DNA from 4 places in the Clostridium sp. DJ247 genome. Region 1 is predicted to be linked to each of the others. Evidence: riboswitches for the same ligand, from Rfam matches in the RefSeq annotation. Region 1 holds a riboswitch; each other region holds the start of a gene.
The links. Region 1 has a riboswitch for S-adenosylmethionine ahead of HGI79_RS19155 (MetQ/NlpA family ABC transporter substrate-binding protein). Riboswitches for the same ligand answer to the same signal wherever they lie in the genome.
Positions count from the first base shown of each region.

Region 1 (2,206 bases):
GAAAACTATCCTAATAAAATTTTAGTTGCTTCAATAATGGGAGAAAATGAAGAAGAATGGACTAAGCTAGCTAAAATGGTTACAGAAGTTGGTGCAGACATAATAGAATGTAATTTTTCTTGTCCTCAAATGATAAGTGATGCTATGGGTGCTGATGTTGGACAAAATTCAGAATTAGTAAAAAAATATTGCGAAGCTACAAGAAAAGGAACTCATTTACCAATATTGGCAAAGATGACACCTAATGTTGGAGATATGGTGGAACCAGCAGTAGCATCTATAGAAGGAGGAGCAACTGGACTAGCTGCAATTAATACTATAAAAAGTATTACAAGAATAAATTTAGATAATTTTTCTCCATACCCAATTATTAATGGAAAATCCTCTGTATCAGGATATTCTGGAAAGGCTGTAAAACCAATAGCGCTTAGGTTTATAAATGATTTAGCTAAAAGTCCAAAATTAAAAAATATACCTATAAGTGGTATGGGGGGAATAGAAACTTGGGAAGATGCTGTAGAATTTATACTTTTAGGGTCTTCTAATCTCCAAATCACTACAGCAGTTATGCAGTATGGTTATAGAATTATAAATGATTTAATAAGTGGACTATCTTATTTTATGGATGAAAAAGGTATAGATAAAGTAGAAGAATTGGTAGGGTTAGCACTAAATAATGTAGTTTCTACAGATAAGCTAGATAGAGATTATATAATATATCCTGACTTCCAAGAGGATACTTGTGTAGGATGCGGAAGATGTTATATATCATGCTATGATGGTGGACATCAAGCTATAGAGTGGGATTATGAAAATAGAAAACCTTTATTACTTAGAGATAAATGTGTTGGATGTCATCTTTGTGGCAATGTATGTCCTGTAAATTCAATTACTTCTGGAGATAAAGTTTATAAAGAAGCAGCTATTTAAATACTTTTTGAGCTTATTATAATGCTTGACTAGTAAGTGCTGTAGCATTAGGGAAAATTACTGTAAAGTACTAATGATTTAAATATTTGTTTATTAACTAATGTAAGAGAAGGAGTTCTAATAAGTTTCCAATACTCTTAAAAATGAAACTTTACAAAAAAATATTGACATAAAAGTATATTATATTTATAATTAAAACAATAAAAAACAAGTTAATATTAATCGCTAACTTATCAAGAGTGGTGGAGGGACTGGCCCTATGAAACCCAGCAACCTGTATTATTTTAATACAAAGGTGCTAACTCCTGCAGCAGCCTTAGCAGCTGAAAGATGAGAAATTCTAGAATAGCTTTTTGAGCTGGAGGTTTTTCTCCAGCTTTAATTTTTTATTATGTTTCCATAATAAAAAGTAAAAATTTTATTAAATAGTATTTGTAACAAATGTAAAGCTCTTACACAAAAATTATTCAAAATTTAAGGAGGATTTATTTATGAAAAAGATCGCGGCAATTTTGGTATCATCAACATTAATTCTTGGACTAGCAGCATGCGGAGCAAAACAAGACTCTAGTACTTCAACAACTGCAGCAAATGATAAAAAGACTATAGTTGTGGGAGCAACACCAGTTCCAGCTGGGGAAGTTTTAAAGGAGGTAAAGCCTTTATTAGAAAAAAAAGGATATAAACTTGAAATAAAGGAATTTACAGATTATATAATCCCAAATACTTCTTTAGCATCTGGAGATTTAGATGCAAATATGTATCAGCATACTCCATTCCTTGAAAACTTTAATAAAGAAAAACACACAGATTTAGTTCCAGTTACAAAAGTATATCTTCCACCACTTGGTGTTTATTCAAAGACTGTTAAGAATATTCAGGATGTAAAACAAGGTGCAACAATAGCGGTACCTAACGATCCTACAAATGAAACAAGAGCTTTAAGATTACTAGAAAAAAGTGGTTTAATAAAGTTAAAGAGCGGAGACATTTTAACTAAATTAGACTTGATAGAAAATAAAAAAGGAATTCAAATTAAGGAATTAGATGCACCACAATTACCAAGGGTACTAGGAGAAGTAGATTTAGCAGTAATAAATGCTAATTATGCGTTAGATGCTAAATTAAACCCATCAAAAGATGCAATTTTATTAGAAGATAAGAATTCACAATATGTGAATGTATTGGCAACAAGAAAAGAAGATAAAGACAAGCCTTATGTTAAAGCACTTTCAGAAGCTTTAACTTCACCAGAAATTAAAAAATTCATTGAAGA
Region 1 is NZ_JABAIW010000062.1:21,902-24,107, forward strand. It holds gene preA (NAD-dependent dihydropyrimidine dehydrogenase subunit PreA) at 1-930, shown strand, start outside; SAM riboswitch class I at 1,158-1,267, shown strand; gene HGI79_RS19155 (MetQ/NlpA family ABC transporter substrate-binding protein) at 1,422-2,206, shown strand, end outside.

Region 2 (2,206 bases), on a different contig from region 1:
TATGGTTGTGGTGCCTTAACTTCCGGAACACCGAATTCCTGTTCCAAGGCTGCTGCCATATATGAGGACAGAGTGTTACAAAAACCCACAGTAGCCGCTGCTTCTGAAATTTGTTCCAAGTCTTCTACAGTTGCTAGATCAATGACATAGTTAACTCTTAGTCCTAACTCTGCTAACATTGGTTTAAATATATCTGATCCCCACAGGTTAATAACATTCACCAAATCTTCTTGTTTTTTAGGATTTCTACGTGCAATTTGACGTACAATTCCATGCTGTGTTGCATCAAATCCAGTACTCCAATGTTTGGATTTAAATCCTTCACAATGTAGAGGAATAACAGGAATATTTAATTCTTTCTCAAATTTGCTTGCCACACTATCTATATCATCACCTATGATTCCAGTAGCACAGGAAGCGGCAATAAATATTGCTTTTGGATTATAACGTTCCCAAGCATCACGTATAGTCTGTTCAAGTTTCTTAATTCCTCCAAATACTATGTCACCCTCTTGTAAATTGGTACAAATTGCATGCATATTTTCTACAGGTAAATTACGCATTGCAAGACCATTACGATATATAGAGTTGTATATTACTTGACCTGCTGCACATCCTATAGGCGAATGTTGAATGAGCACTGCACCACGAACATGACCTGCTTGACATTCTACCATCTGCTCACTGCAAACTGATCCTTGGGTAAAAGGTCCCCTAAATTCGCAAAGTTTACATGATTTCTTCCCATCACCACCGCCGCAACCTCTACGAGCGTTAACCGATTCCTGTGCCAAATCTGATGCTTTACCATCCCATGCAATTATAGTGCCAAGACGCTGTTCACGGCTTTGTACTACTGGAGTATTTAGATTAATTTTCTTCTTCATTATGTGTCCTCCTTTTAAATAAATTTTTTGAAAATAAACAAAGACTAAGTTATCTCAATAAAATTAAGACAACTTAGTCTCCAGTGTTTCTGGTCAACTAAAAAATTTTATAAATTGTGCCATATTTACTTTTTCTAGAGAAAATAATTAATCATTTATAATCCCAGAACTGTATTATATGGTCATATTAACTAAATTTAAAAGGCCATCTTTCCTAAACCTAAGAAAAATAGCCTTCGTTAACGAAAAATCATTTCACAAAACTACTACTTTTCTTATCTTCCAGTATAGTACAAAATTGTACTATTTACTCTGTAGGAATTAACACCGATACATTTAAAGTAAATATAAATGCCGGTTGTTGGGTTTCATAGGGCCAGTCCCTCCGCCTCTCTTGATAAGAATATACATATTAAGTTTACAAAAACTTCTAATAATTATACGTGCTGTATAACATATAATTATTATATTGGAAACATTTATCCCTGTCAATACCTAAAAAATAAGTTTTATCCATTACACCTAACTTTTCCCTATATCCTTTTTTACCTTAATCTAACTTTGTAATAGTATTTTCAACCTACTTTTCCCAAGTTGGTCTGCCTTTATAATTGCCTGCTCAATTAAGTTACTATTTACTTCAAAATTTATCTTGTCCAATTCCTCTGCTGCTATATTTACTCCGTTAGCAACATTAGCAATTTTTTCAGGTACTGAATCCTTTATTCCTAACTGTTCTAGCGTAACGGGAAGATTTAATAAGTTAAGAAAATCAATAAGCTCTTCTATTTCTTTTTGTAGCTTACCCTCTAATATAAACTGAACAATTAACCCGAATATTACTTTTTCTCCGTGAAGACTTTCGTGGGTTTCTGGAATAGCTGTTAAGCTGTTATGAATTGCATGAGCTATTGCGGCTCTATGATTTCCTCCATTAATACTTCCAACAAGATCAGCCAGTATTATAATAGCATCTATTACTTCGCTTACTTCTTTGTTTACATGATTTTTTTCTATTTCCTTTGCAGCTGATACTGAACTATTATGCAATATATCAAGTGCAAGCTTTGCAGTCTGCAAACCAATTCTCAGCGAAATATCATTATTTCCTTCTATAGAATTAGGAGCTGCTTCATACCATTTTACTATAGTATCACCTATACCAGCGTTAAGGTATCTTACTGGTGCATTAGCAATTATTCTAGTATCCGCTAAAACAAGCTTGGGGGATGTATTAAGTATATTAAAATCAGTAACTTTTCCACTTTCATCATATAAGCTTGCAAGAGCCGCTATTTGAGCTATTGCATTGACATTGA
Region 2 is NZ_JABAIW010000022.1:18,245-20,450, forward strand. It holds gene HGI79_RS10475 (nitrogenase component 1) at 1-887, opposite strand, end outside; SAM riboswitch class I at 1,160-1,291, opposite strand; gene HGI79_RS10480 (aminotransferase class I/II-fold pyridoxal phosphate-dependent enzyme) at 1,443-2,206, opposite strand, start outside.
Region 2: another riboswitch for S-adenosylmethionine. It lies ahead of HGI79_RS10475 (nitrogenase component 1); the one in region 1 lies ahead of HGI79_RS19155 (MetQ/NlpA family ABC transporter substrate-binding protein).

Region 3 (2,206 bases), on a different contig from region 1:
GAAATGGCTTTGCAGTGTTGGAAGGCTCTAAAGTGTAGTGTATATGTTAGAGTTGATATGATAATAAAGGAAGGTGTACCTTATATACTTGAGCTTAACACTTTACCAGGAATGACTAAAAATAGCTTGTTTCCAAAGAGTGCAAAGGCTGTGGATATGAGTTTTGCAGAATTGTTAGATGAAATAATTGAAATTTCATTAAAACAAAAAAGGTAGATGTATAAATTAAATTTAAGCTGTGGGTATCTATATTAATTAAATATAAAAATTACAGTTAGATTAATATAAATTTAATAATATAATTAATGCGTAATTGATAAGTATCATATATTAAAAGTGAAATAATGATAAATATGTAATAAATCATTTGTAAAAAATTATACCTTGAATAAAAAAATCAAAATAGTATTGACGTGATATTTATTGGTTGATATAATCTAAACAATGAATTTAATAATAAGTACTTACTTATCAAGAGTGGTGGAGGGACTGGCCCTATGAAGCCCAGCAACCAGTATTGTTTCATTTAATAATACAGTGGTGCTAAATCCTACAGTGTAAGCTGGAAGATGAGGATAACGTTGAGATTTTAAACTCGAGGTTTTCCTCGAGTTTTAATTTTTTTAAATAAGAACAAGGCCGGCCAATTAAAGTACTTTTGTTCTTATGCAATTATTGATTGTTTACATTGATAAGTTAAGACTATATTTAAAGTTAAAAAGAAAGTAAAGCATTTGAATAGAGAATTATTAGGAGGAATTTTATTATGAAAAAAGGAAAAATTTTATCAATAGCTGTATCAGCTTTGCTTGTTTTAGGATTAGCTGGTTGTGGACAAAAACAAGAGGCTGCTAAGCAAAATGATACTAGTAAAGAAACTAAAAAGGTTATAAAAGTAGGTGCATCACCAACACCACATGCAGAAATACTTAAGGAAGTAGTAAAGCCACTACTTGTAAAAGAAGGCTATGATCTTCAAATTGTTGAATTTACAGACTATGTAATACCAAATACATCTTTAGATAGTGGAGAACTTGATGCAAATTTCTTTCAACATATACCTTACTTAACTTCATTTAATAAAGAAAAGCATACTGATTTAGATTACACTGTTAAAGTTCATTTAGAGCCAATGGGAGTATACTCAAAGAAGGTTAAAAAATTAGATGAACTTAAAGATGGAGCAACAATTGCAATACCAAACGATCCATCAAATGGTGCTAGAGCATTAAAAGTATTACAAGCTTCAGCTGTTATAAAGTTAAAAGATGGAGATCTTGTATCTAAGTTAGATATTACAGAAAATAAGAAGAATATTAAAATAACAGAATTAGAGGCAGCACAACTTCCAAGAGTTATAGGTGATGTAGATGCAGCAGTTATAAATACTAACTATGCAATTCCAGCTGGATTAAATCCAACAAAAGATGCTATAGCTATAGAATCAAAGGATTCACCTTATGCTAATGTACTTGCTGTTAGAACAAAAGACAAAGATCAACCATATATACAAGCTCTTTCCAAGGCTTTGACTTCCCCAGAAGTTAAAAAGTATATAGAAGATAAATACAAAGGAAGCATAGTACCAGCATTTTAAAGTTTATAGTTTATATTGCTAAGTATATAGGAATAAAACCTCTTTCTAAGGTAAATCTAATATTAAGAAAGGGGTGTGTAACCGTATGACCAAAGGCGGTATAAATAAACAAGACGTAAATATTGGTACAAAAAGAACTAATAAAAGTGATGTTCAAGAAAAGCACGTAAAGAATAGAAAAAAGCCTAAACAATAGTAGATAAAAACTCAGTACTTACTAGGTGCTGAGTTTTTTATTACATTATGAATTTAATAGACCTTTGATAAACTCGCTTTTCTCAAACAAATCTAAAGGTCTAAACACCTTTCAAATACTTAGCTAAGACCATAAAGAAAAGTATTTAAATGATCTTCAGAATTGTCAGTATATTTCCTAGTATAAGTGAAGTTATGAAATTGGATATCTATACGAGGTTTCAACTTTAGAACCTCATCTAGGTGTTGGTATATGTTACCGGTTCTTTGCGTCATAAATACTTTTTAATAAGTTTAAATCTCAAATTTAATTAAAGAGTCAGAATCTATGATTTTGATATGGTTGCTTACTCTGTGAGTACGCCTCTGACACAAAAAAGAGAAGTTTCATAATAATAGTGTAGCTTTGTAAAA
Region 3 is NZ_JABAIW010000023.1:44,492-46,697, reverse strand. It holds gene HGI79_RS10915 (D-alanine--D-alanine ligase) at 1-216, shown strand, start outside; SAM riboswitch class I at 466-576, shown strand; gene HGI79_RS10910 (MetQ/NlpA family ABC transporter substrate-binding protein) at 767-1,597, shown strand.
Region 3: another riboswitch for S-adenosylmethionine. It lies ahead of HGI79_RS10910 (MetQ/NlpA family ABC transporter substrate-binding protein); the one in region 1 lies ahead of HGI79_RS19155 (MetQ/NlpA family ABC transporter substrate-binding protein).

Region 4 (2,206 bases), on a different contig from region 1:
TTGCTGGACTTGATTCTGTAAAGGCAGAAAGTTTTATTGAAAAAGAAGAAGCCAGTTATTATCGTTATTTAGAAGATTTTTCAGATTTCTATGCTGAATATTGGTGGGGACTACCGGCAAAGTTTGCGGTTATCAGTGATAGTGCTTATAACCTTGCGTTAACTAAATTTTTAGTAAACCAATTGGGTTTAATTCCAGGAAAACAGATTATTACAGAAAACCCACCTGAGGAATATAAAGAATTAATACGTGAACAGTATAAAAATATTGCAGAAGATGTTTCAACGGATGTTGAATTTGAGGAAGATACCTATAGAATTCACCAAAAAATTCGTCAAGCAGATTTTGGTCATAAACCTCCAATTATCTTTGGTACTACTTGGGAGCGAGATTTAGCTAAGGAGTTGAAAGGTTCCATAGTTGAAGTTAGTTTCCCAGCATCATATGAAGTTGTTCTATCCCGTTCATATGTTGGGTACCGTGGTGCACTTACTCTGTTAGAGAAAATTTATACTACGGCAATAAGTGCTAGTGCTTAGTAGTTTAATTTAAGTAGCCAATTGTAATGAAGTATTAGCTATTTTCTTATCTAGAGAGGCGTAGGGACTGGCCCTAAGATGCCCAGCAACCTGAATTTATTCAAAGGTGCTAATTCCAGCAGGTATATACTTGGAAGATGAGGAACTAGGAGAGATTAAAACCTTCTTGTAACTTATCTATAAGAAGGTTTTTTATATTGAATAATGTTTAAGGATTAAGTTGACTAGAAAACTAGAGGCTAAATTCTCATAATGTGAGAGTTTAGCTTTTATTATTTGTGCATCCAGCAAAGCTGGAACATGCTAACTGGTGAAAGTCCAGTGAAGGTAATTACCAAGAAGTCTTGTAGCCAATCACAATGCGTAGTAGAAATACTGGCTATGAAGCGTGAGAGTAAAGTAACCTAAAAGGGTGCCAGTGAAAAGGATGTAGCTGGAAATGTATACCCTGATCAAAAATGGATTAAACCAGAACAAATTGATTTTTGGATTAAGTTAGCAGAAAAAAATAAATTAGCTAACTTTGAAGTTCCAGGTCAAGTAAAAGCAGAGGAGTTATTCACTAATGACTTAAATCCATATTATACTGGAGAACTTAAATAAAAAACTACGTAAGTATTTATTGAATATAAATTTTATTTTATAAAATATATAAAAATAGGGGGAAAAAGAATGACAATTAATTTGCAGCGTGCGGAAGCACCTATTAGAGAAAATAGACTTAAATCAATTGTTGGATACAAAGGCACTATAAAAGATTTAGTACAACAATCTAAAGAAGGTTGTTTAAAAAATGGGAAGAGATGCTTTAGTCAGACCACCAATTGTAGTTCGGGTTGTGCACAAGGATATTTATCCCGCATAGTAGATGCAGCTATTGTAAATCATGCTCCCATTGGATGTGCTGCTGATGTTATAGGAGAAAATACTAATTATCAATGGGGAGAAAATATTAGAAATTGGGAACATGATAATGTTAAGGTTGTTAACACTAATATGACAGAAGGTAGCACTGTTTTTGGTGGATCTGAAAAGCTTAAGGAAGGAGTAAGAGAAGCTTATAAGAGATTTAATCCTAAGGCTATATTTGTAACTACCTCCTGCGCCTCAGGTATTATTGGTGATGATGTTGAGAGTATCTTACAAGAGGTAGAAAAAGAGATAGGTATTCCAGTAGTACCAGTTTTCTGTGAAGGATTTAGATCTCAAATTTGGGCTTCAGGTTTTGATGCAGCATTTCATGCTGTGTTAACACGTATAGTAAAGGCACCTGAAAAAAAACGTCCAGAATTAGTAAATATGATTAATTTTAATGGAAGTGCTAGAGATACTATAACTGAAATTTTTGCTTGCTTGGGTCTTGTACCACAGTTTGGAATACCATTTAGTACAATTGAGGAAATATCAAGGATGTCTGAAGCCGCAGCTACTATAAGCATATGTAGTACTTTAGGAGGTTACTTCGGTAATGGATTAGAACAAAAATATGGAGTTCCTTATGTGAAATCTTTGCAGCCTCATGGAATTGCTGGTATGGACAGCTGGCTTAGAACATTAGGAGAGGTTGTTGGAAAAGAAAAAGAAGTTGAAGAATATATAAAAGAAGAAAAGGAACGTATAGCTCCCGAGTTATCAGAAATACGAGAAAAACTTAAAGGAAAAAAAGT
Region 4 is NZ_JABAIW010000022.1:14,550-16,755, reverse strand. It holds gene HGI79_RS10470 (nitrogenase component 1) at 1-539, shown strand, start outside; SAM riboswitch class I at 583-683, shown strand; partial or broken gene HGI79_RS22780 (ABC transporter substrate-binding protein) at 963-1,142, shown strand; gene HGI79_RS10465 (nitrogenase component 1) at 1,212-2,206, shown strand, end outside.
Region 4: another riboswitch for S-adenosylmethionine. It lies ahead of HGI79_RS22780 (ABC transporter substrate-binding protein); the one in region 1 lies ahead of HGI79_RS19155 (MetQ/NlpA family ABC transporter substrate-binding protein).